4 regions of the Chryseobacterium sp. PvR013 genome follow, and region 3 is predicted to be linked to each of the others. Evidence: riboswitches for the same ligand, from Rfam matches in the RefSeq annotation. Region 3 holds a riboswitch; each other region holds the start of a gene.
What was found. A riboswitch is a leader RNA that binds a small molecule or an ion and turns the genes downstream of it on or off. The one in region 3 is predicted to bind cobalamin.
Positions count from the first base shown of each region.

Region 1: linked by a shared signal. The riboswitch ahead of prpB (methylisocitrate lyase) and the one ahead of JOE44_RS23745 (acyl-CoA thioesterase) in region 3 are both predicted to bind cobalamin.
Region 2: linked by a shared signal. The riboswitch ahead of JOE44_RS23030 (TonB-dependent receptor) and the one ahead of JOE44_RS23745 (acyl-CoA thioesterase) in region 3 are both predicted to bind cobalamin.
Region 4: linked by a shared signal. The riboswitch ahead of metE (5-methyltetrahydropteroyltriglutamate--homocysteine S-methyltransferase) and the one ahead of JOE44_RS23745 (acyl-CoA thioesterase) in region 3 are both predicted to bind cobalamin.

Region 1 covers NZ_JAFIBT010000001.1:2,550,075-2,554,304, forward strand. Annotated here, with positions in the region: gene JOE44_RS11500 (hypothetical protein) at 115-678, opposite strand; cobalamin riboswitch at 927-1,120, shown strand; gene prpB (methylisocitrate lyase) at 1,566-2,474, shown strand; gene prpC (2-methylcitrate synthase) at 2,461-3,615, shown strand; gene JOE44_RS11515 (bifunctional 2-methylcitrate dehydratase/aconitate hydratase) at 3,650-4,230, shown strand, end outside.
Region 2 covers NZ_JAFIBT010000001.1:5,058,900-5,063,129, forward strand. Annotated here, with positions in the region: gene JOE44_RS23025 (T9SS type A sorting domain-containing protein) at 49-1,362, shown strand; cobalamin riboswitch at 1,499-1,677, shown strand; gene JOE44_RS23030 (TonB-dependent receptor) at 1,710-3,536, shown strand; gene JOE44_RS23035 (DUF5074 domain-containing protein) at 3,557-4,230, shown strand, end outside.
Region 3 covers NZ_JAFIBT010000001.1:5,221,158-5,225,387, forward strand. Annotated here, with positions in the region: gene JOE44_RS23725 (PspC domain-containing protein) at 1-212, opposite strand, end outside; gene JOE44_RS23730 (PadR family transcriptional regulator) at 224-553, opposite strand; gene JOE44_RS23735 (hypothetical protein) at 1,115-1,717, shown strand; gene JOE44_RS23740 (HD domain-containing protein) at 1,818-2,408, shown strand; gene JOE44_RS23745 (acyl-CoA thioesterase) at 2,461-2,844, opposite strand; cobalamin riboswitch at 2,959-3,139, opposite strand; gene JOE44_RS23750 (hypothetical protein) at 3,174-3,974, opposite strand; gene JOE44_RS23755 (ATP-binding cassette domain-containing protein) at 4,005-4,230, opposite strand, start outside.
Region 4 covers NZ_JAFIBT010000001.1:1,413,212-1,417,441, reverse strand. Annotated here, with positions in the region: gene JOE44_RS06415 (LytTR family DNA-binding domain-containing protein) at 1-542, shown strand, start outside; gene JOE44_RS06410 (Lrp/AsnC family transcriptional regulator) at 561-1,022, opposite strand; cobalamin riboswitch at 1,218-1,404, shown strand; gene metE (5-methyltetrahydropteroyltriglutamate--homocysteine S-methyltransferase) at 1,581-3,884, shown strand; gene JOE44_RS06400 (AraC family transcriptional regulator) at 4,044-4,230, opposite strand, start outside.

The sequences.
Region 1 (4,230 bases), 2.7 Mb from region 3:
TAGAGCATCCCGATTTTTAATCGGGACGGCAAAGGTTCGAATCCTTTCGCGCTCACAAAAAAACCTCACAATTTTTATTGTGAGGTTTTTTGTTTATTGGAGCTATCATAAAATTTATAATTCGAAATATTGCCCCAACCATTCATCAAAATGTTCTTTATGCTTATCCTGAGCAGCTTTAATCAATAAGTCAGGTTCTTCAATCTGGCTTAGCCCATAATCTCCTTTCATCCAGGCTAAATATTCACTTAATCCTTCACTCTCTTCATAATCATCTTCCTCTTTATAAAAATAAGCTTCATCAAGCCCTACTGAAATTTCATTGTCAAAAGTGAGCAGATGCAAAAACTGCAGTATATTTTCAGCCACAATGTGAACACCGCCTTCATCCCCAAAAACTACCACAGGCATTTTATTTAAAGGCTGCTCTACTCCGTTATTCCAAATGGCATAGAAGGAACCGGAACCATTCGCCTGTGCAAAAGGCAGTAAATTATTCAGAAAATTTTCGTCCTCACTCCAGCTTTTCAATCCGGATTTATCATCAATTAAAACACCAAAACCTTGTGAATAATTTTCATACGAGGAAATAGTATTCTGAAAGTAGATCAGTTTTTCCAGTTCTACCGGAATTTCCTGCAGATTCAAGTTTTGTTTAAATTTTGTAATTTCTACCATGGTCAATTATATTCGGTTAATAAGATTTGTAAAATAAAAATAGAACAGCAAATTTATTAACTATCTTTAATTTTATGGTCATGTTTTATATTAATTTAACAACACAAACAAGCTGTTCTACTCCCAAAACACAGATTACAACTAAAACATTTTCAATACATTAAATTAAAAAAACTATTGATTACATAAAATATCTTTTTCGTTATTATAAAATACTTATATTTACCACCAAGGAGTTCTTAAAACCTTCTTTATCAACCGAAACTGGTTACACTTAGCTGTGTATTAAAAGGGAATCGTGTGTAAATCACGAACTGTCGCGCAACTGTAAGTAACATACAAAAAGTTTTTATCAATTGATATCCACTGTATATTTTTTATATGGGAAGGATGATAAAAACAGTTACAAGTCAGGAGACCTGCCTATTTCGTATTGACGATGCTTTCGCGATTTGAAGCTTACAGTCAGGTATGATGCGATATGGATATAGTACGATAATTTTTTTATCAAACTGTGTTATTTTTTGAGATGAATATGAGCGTACGTTGTGTACTTCTCATGATTCTGTAGCTCATTCGTATCCCCTTTCCGTAATTTTTCTTTCTTAATAAAGCACCGCGAAGTTTACAGAGAACTTTTTATAGGATTTTAATCAATGTAAAAAGGGATAAGGTGTACCAAAGCAATTTTAATTATTCGTGGAGTTCCAACAGGTTTATTTTACAAACCTGTACAATCAGAGGTTCTCAAAATTCCCGACATCTGCACAATGGGAAGATTCCCCAACTCCTTTCCTACTTTTTACTTTTTACTCAAAAGCGATGTCTTTACAGCTCTTCCGCTTCTTTAATGACAAACAAATTTCAACTCAACAATAAATATTATAATGATCAAAAATGAAAATTGGAAGTCGCCCGGCTTAAAATTCCGGGAGGCTATGGAAAAAGAAAATCCCCTTCAGATTGTTGGAGCCATCAATGCAAACCATGCATTATTGGCACAGCAGGCTGGTTTTAATGCCATCTATCTTTCAGGAGGAGGTGTTGCTGCAGGGTCTTTAGGAATTCCTGATTTAGGAATTACAACTCTGGATGATATACTCATAGATGTTCAGCGTATTACTAATATTTGTGATTTACCACTTTTGGTAGATATTGATACAGGATTTGGACCTTCCGCTTTTAATGTTGCCCGAACGATAAAATCATTAATCAAAGCCGGAGCTGCTGCCATTCACATTGAAGATCAGGTGGGAGCAAAACGTTGCGGACACCGCCCCGGAAAAGAAATCGTAAGCAAAGAGGAAATGGTGGACCGGCTTAAAGCCGCAGCAGATGCCCGTACCGATGAAAATTTTGTGATCGGAGCCAGAACAGATGCTTTTGCCAGTGAAGGACTGGAAAAAACGCTAGAAAGAGCCATCGCTTATAAAGAAGCCGGTGCAGATTTCATTTTTGCTGAAGCAGTTCCTGATTTAAGCTTTTATCAAAAATTTGTTGATGCTACTGGGATTCTTGTACTAGCCAATATCACGGAATTTGGAATGATCAAAATGTACACTGTAGAAGAACTGAAAAATGCAGGTGTAGGACTCGTCCTCTACCCTCTTTCTGCCTTCAGAGCTGCCAATAAAGCTGCACAGAATGTATACCAACATATCCGTAAAGACGGAACACAAGCCAATGTGCTAGATACAATGCAGACAAGAGAAGAACTCTATCAAAGTATTGGCTACCACGATTATGAACAAAAATTAGATAACCTTTTTAAACAAAATACTCATGTCAACGAATAGCGAACCAACATTTAAGCCTAAAAAAAGCGTAGCACTTTCCGGAGTGACAGCAGGTAATACCGCTCTTTGCAGTGTAGGGAAAAGTGGAAATGATCTCCATTACAGAGGTTATGATATATTGGATCTTGCAGAGAGAGCACAATTTGAAGAAGTTGCTTACCTGCTTATTTATGGTCAGCTGCCCACTGAAGCTCAACTCAAAAACTATAAAGCAAAATTAAAATCATTGAGAGGCCTTCCTCACTCTGTAAGAAATATTTTAAAAAGTATTCCGGCAGCTGCCCACCCAATGGATGTCATGCGTTCAATGGTTTCAGCAATTGGAAGTATTCAGCCGGAAAAAGATGATCACAATGTAGCCGGAGCAAGAGATATTGCAGATAAATTATTAGCATCATTCAGTTCAGGGCTTTTATACTGGTATCACTATACCCACAATGGTAAAGAAATCAATGTAGAGACTGATGATGATACTATTGGCGGACATTTCCTTCACCTTTTACATGGTAAAAAAGCTCCTGATTCATGGGTGAAAGCAATGGAAATTTCCCTTAATCTGTATGCCGAACATGAGTTTAATGCTTCTACTTTTACCGCGCGTGTCATTGCCGGAACCTCATCAGACTTTTATTCATGTATCACAGGGGCTATCGGAGCTTTGAGAGGCCCTAAACATGGCGGAGCCAATGAAGTGGCTTTTGAGATCCAGAGCCGATACAATTCTCCTGATGAGGCAGAAGAAGATATCAGAAAACGTATTGCCAACAAAGAAGTAATTATAGGATTCGGACATCCTGTTTATACCCTGTCAGACCCAAGAAATGTAGTCATCAAAAAAGTAGCGAAAGAACTTTCCGAAGAAGCCGGAGATATGCTGCTGTACAATATCGCTGAAAGGCTGGAAACTGTGATGTGGGAAGAAAAGAAAATGTTCCCTAATCTGGACTGGTTCTCCGCAGTATCTTATCACCTGATGGGAGTTCCTACCCTGATGTTCACTCCGCTATTTGTGATTTCAAGAGTCACAGGATGGAGCGCACACATTATCGAACAAAGACAGGATGGGAAAATTATCCGTCCAAGTGCCAATTATACAGGTCCCGAAAATAAAGACTTTGTATCCATCGAAAACAGAAAATAAAAAAATCAATTCATAATTAAACTAAAAAATAAAGATGTCATCACACATTTCAAACGAAAGGCCACAGCCGGATCAGGTATTAACAGATATTGCAGATTATGTATTACACTATGAAATCAAAAATGATTTAGCATGGAAAACAGCCCACTACTGTTTATTAGACACGATAGGTTGTGGACTGGAAGCACTTACCTATCCTGCATGTACCAAACTTTTAGGACCCATTGTAAAAGGTACCATAGTTCCGAATGGAGCTAAAGTTCCGGGTACACAATTTCAGCTGGATCCCGTACAGGCTGCTTTCAACATCGGAGCAATTATCCGTTGGCTAGATTTCAATGATACCTGGCTGGCCGCTGAATGGGGACATCCTTCAGATAACCTGGGCGGAATTTTAGCAACAGCAGACTGGCTTTCAAGAACAAATATTGCAGAAGGAAAAGCTCCGCTTAAAATGAAACAGGTTCTGGAAGCGATGATCATTGCCCATGAAATTCAAGGAGTTATCGCATTGGAAAATTCATTCAACAAAGTAGGTTTAGACCATGTATTATTGGTAAAATTAGCCTCTACAGCCGTTGTCGGAAAACTGATCGGCTTAACCCGTGATGAACT
Region 2 (4,230 bases), 160 kb from region 3:
TGTATTAATATTGTTTCCACCAATTCGAAACGCTAAATATAATAAAATATGAAAAATTTTTACAGAATGTCAATGAAAATATTGATGGCTTGTATTTTCCTTAAATTTTGTTTTGCAGAGGCGCAGCTTACTGTAATAGGTTTAGGAAATTATAATGTAGGTGCAGTTTCTGATAATGGAATGGTAAGTATGCATACCAGCGCAGGAGGAATATATAAATGGAATGCAGCAGGAGGACTTGTACAGATAGGTTCTATTTCAAACGGATATCCGGCTGCAGGAAGAACTATTGTTTCGAATGACGGAACTAAAATATCATCTTCCATTACCAATACTGCAACAGGATTTAATGAAATATCAACGTATGATGTTGCTGCTGCCACTTGGGTAAACCGGGGCGGACTTGTTCCTACCGGATGGGACGGAAGTGTAAGCTCTACCTGGGGAATGACTACCAACGGAAATACAATTGTAGGGCTGGGGTTTCTTACTGCCGCGAATGCCCACGCTGTGAAATGGGATGAAGTGAACGGAATGGTAGATCTTGGAAGTATTGTTTCCGGACGCAGTTCAAGAGCAAATGCAATTAATGCAGCAGGAACAGTGATTGTAGGATGGCAGGATGAATCAAACGGTACGAGAAGCGGTGCAAAATGGCAGGATGGAGTAGAAAGTTTTATTACTGATAATAACGGGAATAATGTAGGGGAAGCAGGAGGGATTTCTGCAGACGGAAATACCATCATAGGATCGGCAAATCCTAATCCCTATGTTTGGAATACTGTAAGCGGGCTCACGTATATCACCCATCCTAATGCTTCTTTCAGTTTCAAAGGGGGTGCAACAGGAATTTCTGCTGATGGGAAAAAAGTTATCGGATATTACAGAGCATTTGGTGCTCCTCCCATGTCCGGAGAAGGTTTTATCTGGACTTCTGCTACCGGAAGGATTAATCTGAATGATTATGCAGCATCTTTAGGAATTGCAACGAATGGAGTAACAATGGGACTTCCTCTGGCTATTTCACAGGACGGAAAGAAAATTGCCGGTTCAGGAACAAATGCTTCAGGTCAGATGATCGCTTTTTATCTGGATACTTCTGAATTTTTATCCATCAATGATGCTGTAAAAGAAAAAAACAGCATAGGTATTTATCCTAATCCAGTTGCTGATATTCTATATTTTAAAGGAACAGGAAAAATAGAGAACGCAGAAATTTATAATATGGTTGGACAAAGGGTGAAATCATTCAATGCTGTAGAAGGACAGATTGATGTTTCATCCTTGTCAAAAGGAGATTATATTTTACAATACTCTGAGAAAAGAGGTAAAAAAGAGACTTATAAACTGATTAAAAAGTAACATATATAAATAGTAAAGTAGTGGGATGAATGGCTGTTTTCAATATTGAAAGCAGCTGTTCTTTTTTTGTTTCACCTCATAAGAAGACCGGCTTTTTAAGCATACGTATGGTTTTGGGCGGATACATATAAAAAACTATCTTTGCAAAAATTTTGGTTTCCAGTATTTTGGAATGAAAAGGGAATCGGGTGTAACTCCCGGACTGTCCCCGCAACTGTAAATCGCAACAAAAGTTTCTGCAAAAAACCACTGTATAAAAACGGGAAGGAGCAGAATGCGAAAGTCAGGAGACCTGCCGGAATTATAATTAAAAAAACATATTGCTTTCGGAGGAAAAGTAAAAAAGTATGGATATAAAAAGATCTTTAGTACTGCTTTTTTCATCGTATGGTTGCTTTCTTTTTGGACAAGAGAAAACCATCGATACTATTTATGTTTTCGACAACCAGATGAACAGGGTTAAACTTTTTCATCCTGTAAAAATAATTTCGGCGGAAGATGCCGAGAAAAACTCCAGTAATCTTTCGGAGCTTCTGAGATTTCAGTCGCAGGTTTTTATTAAAGAAAATGGTCGTGGTGCTGTTTCTTCACCTTCATTCAGAGGAACTACCGCTCAGCAGACAGCATTTGTATGGAATGGGATTAATATCAATTCCAGTTTTCTGGGACAGGGAGATATCAATAATATTGCTTTGTTCGGCTATGATCAGATCGGTATAAAAGCCGGTGGCGGAAGTGTGGTGTATGGAAGTGGTGCTATCGGAGGAAGTATTCACCTGAATAATACCCTTGATTTTAACAAAGGTTTCCATGGTTCTTTATTTTCAGAGGTTGCTTCTTTTAATACCTATAATAATTTTGTAAAAGGTTCTTACAGTAATGAAAGGTTCAGTTTTAAAGCTTCCGGAAATTATTCTGTAAGTGAAAATGATTATAAGGTAAGCGATCTGAACTATATTAACAGAAACGGAAATTATTACAATACTACGTTCAATGCAGGAGCTTCCTACAAGATAACGAATGATCATAAAATTTCATGGCAGAGCCAGTTTTTTGATTCTTCACAGCATTATCCTGTGTATGAAGAAACAGGAACAAAGACAAAATATAAGACTCAAAGTGTAAGAAGTCTTCTTTCGTGGGACTGGAACAAAACAAATTTCAGCAACTCCTTTAAAGCAGCCTATACGGAAGAAAACTTTCAGTATTTCGGTTCACTAAATCAACCTAAATCCAGTGGTGGAACCGGGAAAAATTATATCTTCAAAAATGATTTCAATTATTTCCTGAATTCAAAATGGAATTTTAATCTTATCGGAGAATTTCAGATCAATAAAGGAGAAGGGTACGCGAGTGGAATATCTGATGTAAGCAGAAATATCGGCTCAATTTCAGGATTGTTGAGGTATTTTGCTACGAAAGACCTGCGTTTTGAAGGTGGATTTAAGAAAGATTTTGTGGAAGATGTGAAGTCTCCTTTTATGTATTCATTCTCCGGAAAATGGAGTGCCTTGAAATGGTATGATGTGAGTCTTAACGTATCAAAGAATTTCAGATATCCGTCATTTAATGATATTTATTATGAACCGGGAGGAAATAAAGATCTGAGACCCGAAACTTCTACTCAGTTTGATATGACAAATGAGTTCAAAATGGGAGATTTCAAACTTACTTTGTCTCCTTATTATATGAATGTGACGGATCTTATTGTATGGCTTCCCACTGCTTTAGGCTACTGGCAGGCATCCAATATCAATAAATTTGAATCTTACGGGCTGGAATCCCAGTTGTCTTTCAGTAAACAGTTTGGGAATCATAAATTCAGAGCAAATGCAGGATACTATTATGCAAAATCTATTGATAAAGAAACGAAGATGCAGAGACCTTACGTTCCCATGCACAGAGGGACGGCGAATATAGATTATGAATATGGCTTCTTTAAATTTTTCGCACAGGGACTGCTGAATGGTATTACCTACACGACAAGTGATGAAAAAAGATCAGATGCCATAGATCCTTATTTTCTTTTAAATATGGGTGTTTCTGCAACCTTAGCCAAAAAATATACTTTAGGGTTTAAAGTGAATAATCTAACCAATACATACTATAAAACCGTTGCTTTCTATCCTTTACCGAAAAGAAACTATAGTGTGTATGCAGCAATAAATTTTTAACAAATAAAATTGAATAAATTATGAAAATAACTAAACTTTTAACTGTACTCTTTGCAGTGGTATTATTGTTTAATATCTCTTCATGTACAAATGGTTCTGACGAAATTGAAATCTCTCCGATCACTTATCAGAACGGATATTTTATCTCTAATGAAGGGAATTTTAACAGCCAGGGAGCTAAAGTAACATTCCTGACAAGAGATTTAAGCCTGAAGCAGGATGATGTGTACGGTTATAACAATAAAGAAATCCTTGGTGATGTTCTTCAAACGATTGGTCTTAACGGAAATAAGGCTTATCTTGTGATCAATAACTCAAACAAAATTGTTGTTGTAGACCGTTATACGTTCAAGAAGTTAGCAGTAATTACTGATCAGCTTGATAATCCAAGAGGAATTACTTTTGCGAATGACTTTATCTACGTTTCCAATACCAATTTCACAGCCAATACGAAAAGTGTAACGAAATATAAAGCTTCTGACTATTCATTTGTAAGTAAAATCAGTATGACTGACGTTTCTGATAAAACAGTAGAAGCAGGAGGAAATGTTTTTGTACAAAATGCTTCATCAGGATTTGGAAATAAGATTACTTATATCAATACTTCCAATGACAATAAAACTGAAATTACCGTTCCGAATGGTCAGATTGGAAATACAGTGTCTTATAAATCCAATGTTTACACAATTTCTTC
Region 3 (4,230 bases):
TCTACATCGGTATCGTTAATCACTTCACGTTTTCCTAAAGAATCTTTGAAAATCTCCACCATTCTTATTTCTATGTCATGCATTACCTCATCTGCTTCTGAAGCTTCAAGTGAGCTTCTCAGTGCATTCAGGTAATCGCTGAGCTTTATATATGCGTGTTCTTCTATGGTAAAAGAAAAACCTGCGAGTCCTATTGAGAGTGTCTTGTTCATAGCTTTGTTTTTTAATTTTGTTGGGTGATTTGGTTTACTGAGGCTGTCAGCTCATTCCATGTATTTTGAAGTTCATCCAGGAAAAGTTTTCCTTTTTCTGTGATCTGATAATATTTTCTGGGTGGTCCTCCTGTAGATTCTTCCCATCTGTAAGAGAGAAACTCTCCGTTTTTAAGTCTTGTAAGAAGAGGGTAGAGGGTTCCTTCCACTACATCCAGTTTTCCTTTTTTCAGTTCGTCAATAAGATCGGAAACATACATTTCGCGGTTATTGATGAGACTTAGAATACAGAATTCCAGAATTCCTTTTCGCATTTGCGCTTTGGTATTTTCGGTATTCATCTTTGATAAGTTTTGTTAATTAGTTATATAATTTTCGAAGTTCGGAACCTAGCTAGTTGTACCTATTTCGATTTTACATTACAAAGATATGTAAATAAAATGGTATTATGCAATACAAAGTAGTGTAATTTTTAAAATAAATCATTTAAAGTATTGAAAATCAATATAATAATTTTTGTCGTCAATTTTGAGTAAAACGAATTTTACAAGAAAATGTCTGAAAATATTTAAATTTTTAAATAGAATTTTGAAAATTGGAGAGAAAAAATGATCTTTTATCACTTATCACTTATCACTTATCACTTATCACTTATCATTTATCACTCATTACTCATATCATAGCCCCGATAGCAGTGGTTACCCCGCAGCAGCAAAGGCATCGTAGAGAAGCGAGGAGTATGAACGGATAGCGGGAAACAGCTTCTCAGAAATAAATAAACTTCTATTTCAAAGGATTTAGTTGTTTCAAACTCGGGGAGATAATGACTTCTGAATTTTGAGATCGGCCTTAAGATTCGTATTTTTGTTAGGAAAAAAACACCTAAATCATTTACTATTACCATGAATTTATTCAATAAGTATAAGCATTTACCGACTTTTGTTTTACTAGGACCTGCCTGTTTTGGACAGTATCAGTTTGAAGTTAAAAATGCATCGAAGAGTTATGATGCAATCATCCAGGTGGAGAATTGCTATGATGGACAATGCAGCGGAAAAGGAACTGTAGAATTGTACAATCATAAAAATACAAAGGTACAGACTTTTATATCTGATCATCTTGTGCTGAATCTGAATCAGGGCGAAAAGCTAATACCGGGAAAAATGCTTCCGTTAAAGAATGAACAAAGCCCTGTGATCATTGATGATTTTAATTTTGATGGAACAGAGGATATAGCAGTAAGGAATGGGAATATGGGAAATTACAGTTCTGCCTCTTATGATGTATACGTATTCAACAGTACAAGAATGGCTTTTGTGAAGAGTAAGGAGCTTACGGAGCTTGCTTCCAATTCCTTTGATATTTTCGAGGTTGATGCTAAACGTAAACGCCTTATTACTTTTGGGAAATCAGGATGCTGTGATCTTTTTACGACAGAATATGCTGTAATTCCGAATAAGGGACTTGATAAGGTCTTTGAAAAAGAGGAAGATATGACCGTTTAAGGGCGCGTGAAAGTAACCACTAAAGAAAAGCTTAATAATAAATGGATTACCAAAATAAAGGTATATCCTTCAGATCAATATAACAGAAATAAGAAGTAAGATGAAAATTCAGAAAGAGATAGATTTTATCCTGGCTGTAGATGCGCTTAAAAATGTACAGCGAAGAAATTATAATGCAGACGATTCCCGAAGAGAGAATACGGCGGAACATTCCTGGCAGATTATTATTCTGGCTCAGATCCTTTATCCGTATGCTAAAAACCGTGCGGATATTGATCTATTGAGAGTGATAAGAATGCTTTCCATTCATGATCTGGTGGAGATAGAAGCCGGAGATACTTTTATTTTTGATGAAAAAGCAATGGTAGGTAAGTTTGAAAGAGAGAAAGCATCTGCTCAAAAGATCTTTGGAATTCTGGATGAACCTTTGCGTTCAGAATTCTTTAATCTATGGCTGGAATTTGAAGATGAGAAAACACCTGATGCTATTTTTGCCTGTGGAATCGACAGAATCATGCCGTTTATTTTAAATTCCCATACCACAGGAAAAAGCTGGACGGAAGCCGGAGTTACCGAAAAACAAATCCGGAATATGCTTGAAAATGCCATCAGTAGAGCATCGGATGAAATGGGAGAGGCTTTTGAACTTTTACTGAACAGAAGTCTGGAAACAGAAAAAGTGTTGAAATAACCTTAATGAAAATAAAAAGAATCGGGCGGCCTCTGGCCGCCCGATTCTTTATTTATAGTATCTGGATTGGTTTCTTGAATTCGTCAATCGCTACAAAAGTAAAATCACCTACGATGGCTTTCTCTCTTTCATACGAATACATCTGCTCTGTGTAAATTTCAACGTTCACTTTCATACTGGTTTTCCCCACGTATGAAACTTTCCCGATCAGTTCAACAATCGTTCCGGCAGGAATCGGTTTTTTGAAATCTATTTTGTCGCTGCTTACCGTTACCACTCTTTTTCTGGCAAAACGGGTAGCGGTAATAAAAGCTACTTCGTCCATCAGCTGCATAGCCGTACCACCAAAAAGGGTATCATAATGATTGGTTGTGTTTGGGAAAACCGCTTTAAAAATTCTGGTTTCGGAGGCTTCAATTCTTTCTTCTGTAGTCATATTTCATTATTAATTAAAGCGAAATGAAATAATATCAAACAACAGAATAATAACAGGAAATTCGGAAATTCCTGAAACAATTCATCAGATCAATACAACTTCAAATCGCGAAAGTTACTTGTTTAAGAAAAAGGCAGGTCTCCTGACTTGTAACATCTTTTATCTCCTTCCCATGCCTCGCACAGTGGATCTTTGATAAAGATTTCAGTTACTTACAGTTGCGCGACAGTCCGTGATTTTCACACGGTTCCCTTTTAATCTGCAGTGATGCAGAACCAATTTCTATGATGAATAAGCGTAAAACTTTTTCGGGTGCAAAAATAATGAATTTATTCCGGATTATGATAAATAATCTGGCTGATTACTCTTCCTTTTTTGATTGTCCAAAGAGTTGTATATCTGTTTTCTCCTGAACCATTGATCATATAAAGGAAAATATTATCGTTGTCAAGGGAAGTTACTCCAATGTTCTCAAAATCCATGGTAGGCTGGAACATATTTTTGATGGCTTCTCTTACAAAAACAGAACCTCTTCCGGGCTGTTGTACTCTGATGGATTTGATTTCAGTCATTCCTTCAGGAAGATCATTTCCTATTCCCCATGGTTTTACTTTATCAATGGTAAGAATTTTTCCTTCAGCATCTTTTTCCTTTTTACGGTATCCTGCATTGGAAGGATAGACATCAATCACTACTTTGCTTCTTTGTGCGGTAGGGATTTTAGGATCGGAATTGTCTGTGAAAATAATTGATCTTCCGTTTTTAGATTTAGAAGGAGTATAGGCGGGAAGCTGATCTACATAGGCAATACGTCCTTTATTCACCATTCCTTCTTTATCAAGAGTTTCATAACGTACAAAAGGCTTGTCATCATCCTGTTTCTCCGGATATTTGATCCAGATCCACTCTGTTTCTCCCGGAGCCGGTTTTACATAAACAAAAACATCTCCTTTACGCATACGGATCTTGTCTACAATTTTTCGGTAGTCATCTTTATGTACGCGTACGTTGGCATATCCTTCTTCAGCTTTTACCACTCCAAAAGGAACTTTTGTCTGCCCTTTTACAAAAACTATAGATAAAATACTGAATGCGGATAAATAGAATGCTTTATTTATAAAAGTCATCATGAAATTTTTTTTGATCCCCAAATATATAAATTAAATACTTTTCGGGAGATAATTATACCGCTGCAGTTCTTTAAAATCTTGTATTTGTTTTAGATGGCCGTCAGAAAGCAGATATATATGGTCTGAAATATCCAGAACATCCTGGTAATTGTGATCAGAAATAATAAAACCTTTATACTTTGACTGCTGAAGAATGATTTTCTTTAATTCTTCACAAACTTTTGGAGAAAGGCTGTGGAATGGTTCGTCCAGTAAA
Region 4 (4,230 bases), 3.8 Mb from region 3:
TTATCTTCACTACCGCGTATGACAGTTTCTGGATGAATGCTTTTGAAAGCAACGGGATTGAATATCTTTTAAAACCATTTTCGCAGAGCCGTTTTCAAAAGGCTTGGGATAAATTTATTCTATTGGGAAATACAGCATCAGAGCCGGAGGATGTTTGGGTAAAACTTCAGCAAATACTAAATAACAGCCCTGTGGAGAAAAGCTATAAGAAACGATTTTCGGTCAGCTCACATCAGGGAATCTATTTTATCAATACGGAAGACATTACTTTCTTTGAAGCGGAAGAAGGGATTGTCTTTGCTTTTGATACAACAGGAAAAAAACACCTGTTGAATGAATCTACTCTGAAAGAAATTGAAACCCAGCTCAATGCTTCAGATTTTTTCAGGATCAACCGCAGTGCACTCGTCCAGAAAAAGCATATTGAAAGAATAGAACGTTACAATAAGAATACACTTTCCGCCCAGATAAAAGGTCAGAAAGATCATTTTATTACAAGCCAGAGCAATACATCTGCTTTCAGAAAATGGATTGAAGAATAAAACCGGTTTCCTGTTCAATTAAATGGTAAGTCCATGGTTGTTTTTCACTTCAGCCATGACAAATGTACTGTGGGTACTCCCGATGGAATCTACAGATCCCAGTTTATTAAATACGAAATCCTGGTAATGTTTCATATCTCTTACCTGAACTTTCAGAAGGAAATCAAAATCTCCGGAAATATTGTAGCATTCGGCAACTTCTTCAATCTCCAGAATTTCTTTTACAAAGTCATAGCCTACAGATCTGTCGTGAATTTTAAGCTTGATTTGGCAGAAAACGGTAAATCCGCGGTTGAGTTTTTCAGCATCCAGAACGGCTGCATATCTTTTAACAAACCCTTCCTGTTCCAGCCTTTTTACTCTTTCAAAAACCGGTGAAGTAGAAAGGTTCACTTCTTTAGCAAGTTCTTTAACGGTCAGTTTGGCATTTTTCTGGAGCAGCCTGAGCAGCTGTAAATCCTTGTCATCGAGTTGTTCCACAGAATATTATTCTTTTAAATGATTAAAACAATCAAATATATAGAATTATATGCTTTTATTTTTATTTTTAAAAGTTTATTTTGCTTAATTTTTCCTTATTTATTGTTCTTTTATTCTGTATTGCTAATTTTACACAAAATTAAAAACTTTTACTGGAAGCAATTGTTAAAGGTAAAAGTACAGTTCTTTATAGATACTTCATCAAACAGGAAAGGTTTTACTGAAGGTAGATTAATAGGGAATCGTGTGCAAATCACGAGCTGTCGCGCAACTGTAAGTAACACACCAAAAGTTTCTGTCTTGGTATATCCACTGCCAAAAGCGGGAAGGATGACGGAAACTGTTACAAGTCAGGAGACCTGCCTTTACTGAATTGACAATGCTTTCGCGGGCTGAAGCTTTTGGGTCATACAGATGATAGATCAGATTCATGTATTTTTCTTTCTGAAGGAAATACACTGTCTGCTATGTCATTACTTTCCTGAAACTTTTTCCGCTAAAACATAACGAAGCATTTTAAAGCACTTTCCTATTAAGTTTAATTAAAAAGTTTAAAAAATGCAAACTCACATTCTGGGCTATCCGCGTATTGGTAGCAAAAGAGAACTCAAAAAAGCCTGCGAACAATATTGGTCAGGTAAAATTCTTTTGGAAGAACTTCTGAATACAGGGAGAACTCTCTGTAATCAAAACTGGAATATTCAGAAAGAAGCCGGTATAGATCTTATCCCGTGCAACGATTTTTCCTATTATGATCAGGTATTGGATATGAGCCTTGTAGTAGGAGCAATTCCTTCACGTTACCATGAGGTGGTGCTTAAAAAGAACAACTCTGAGCTGGATCTTTATTTCGCGATGGCAAGAGGATACCAGAAAGAAGGGCTGGACATTACAGCAATGGAAATGACCAAGTGGTTCGATACCAACTATCACTACATTGTCCCGGAATTTTATAAAAACCAGCAATTTAAATTAAGCTCAGATAAAATTTTCAATGAATTTGCCGGAGCAAAACAGGCGGGTATCAATGCAAAACCGGTAATTATCGGGCTTGTTACTTATCTGTTATTAGGAAAAGAAAAAGAAGAAGGATTTGATAAACTGGATCTGGCTGGAAATCTTCTTTCTGTATATACGGAAATTTTAACCAAACTTCAGGAGCAGGGTGCTGAATGGATCCAGTTTGATGAACCTTTTCTGGCTCTGGATTTAACTGAGAAAGCAAAAGAAACCTATCTTTCTGTGTATTCAGAAGTAAGAAAACGTTTCCCGAAACTGAAATTCATTGTTGCCACTTATTTCGACGGATTAAAAGATAATGCATCGCTTGCTGTTTCGCTTCCGGTGAATACTTTGCATATCGATTTGGTTAGAAATCCGGAACAATTGGATGATATTCTGAATCGTATTCCGGAAAACCTAAGTCTTTCGTTAGGAGTAATTGATGGCAGAAATATCTGGAAAAATGATTTTGAAAAGTCATTGTCTTTCATCAGAAAAGCTGTTGACAAATTAGGCTCTGAAAGGATTTTGATTGCACCGTCATGTTCATTGCTTCATTCTCCTTGCGATCTTGATTTTGAAACGAACCTTAACCCTGAGATTAAAAACTGGCTTGCTTTTGCTAAACAGAAAGTAGAAGAACTGGTGACGCTTAAAGAACTGGTTTCAGGAACGGAAAAAGAACACATTCTTGAAGTATTTGAAGAAAATAAAAAAGCCATTGAAAGCAGAAGAACCTCTTCTCTTATCCACAATGATCAGGTAAAACAAAGATCAAATGCGGTCACTGAAAAAGATGCACAAAGAATAAATGCCTTCAAAACCCGTAAAGAAGAACAGCAGCAAGTCCTGCAGCTTCCTTTGTTTCCCACTACAACAATCGGGTCATTCCCGCAGACAACAGAGGTAAGAAGCTGGAGAGCTAAATTCAAAAAAGGAGAACTTACCGCGGAGCAATACGATATTTTATTAAAAGAAGAAACTCAGAGAACCATTCGCTGGCAGGAAGACATCGGCATTGATGTATTGGTGCACGGAGAATTTGAGCGTAATGATATGGTAGAATATTTTGGAGAACAGCTGGAAGGATTTATGTTCACCAAAAACGGATGGGTACAGAGTTACGGAAGCCGTTGTGTAAAACCTCCTGTGATCTTTGGTGATGTTTCCCGCCCGACTCCTATGACGGTGTATTGGTCTCAGTATGCCCAATCTCAAACGGAAAAATGGGTAAAAGGAATGTTGACGGGTCCTGTGACGATTTTACAGTGGTCTTTTGTACGTGATGATCAGCCTCGTTCAGAAACGTGTAAGCAGATTGCACTGGCAATCCGTGATGAAGTAGTGGATCTGGAAAAAGCCGGAATCAGAATTATTCAGATTGATGAACCTGCTATCAGAGAAGGGCTTCCTTTAAGAAAAGCAGACTGGCAGAATTATCTGAAATGGGCTGTTGAAGCTTTCAGAATTTCAGCAAGTGGAGTGGAAGATGCTACACAAATTCATACCCATATGTGTTACTCAGAATTCAATGATATTATTGAAAATATTGCGGATATGGATGCAGACGTGATTACCATAGAATGCTCCCGTTCTCAGATGGAACTGCTGAATGCCTTTGCAGATTTTAAATATCCGAATGAAATTGGTCCCGGAGTATATGATATCCACTCACCAAGGGTTCCGTCAAAAGAAGAAATGATTGAACTGTTGAGAAAAGCACAAAACGTAATTCCTGCCAATCAGCTTTGGGTAAACCCGGACTGCGGACTGAAAACAAGACACTGGGAAGAAACAGAAAAAGCTTTAATAGCAATGGTAGCTGCCGCTAAAGAAGCCTCAGTAGAATACGCACTTTAAAAAACTTTAAAATAATTAGATTCAATAATTCAGGTCGTGGCATGATTTTATGGCACGATCTGTTTCTTTTTAAAGGGTTAAAATGGGAGTGAGAGATACGAATCCATTCATTTTTATATTCTATTTTTGCAGCCGGTTATATTTTAAAAGAGATCTAAGTTATTTGGCCTGTAGTGCACTGGGTGGATAGCCAAACTGTTTTTTAAATGCAAAGGAGAAATGGGATAAATTTTCAAACCCCAGATCCAGATAGATGTCAGAAACTGATCTGCCTTTTTGGGTAAGCAAAAAATGAGCTTCTTTCAGTCTTCGAAGCTGCAGCCATTGTCTTGGAGGAATTCCAAAA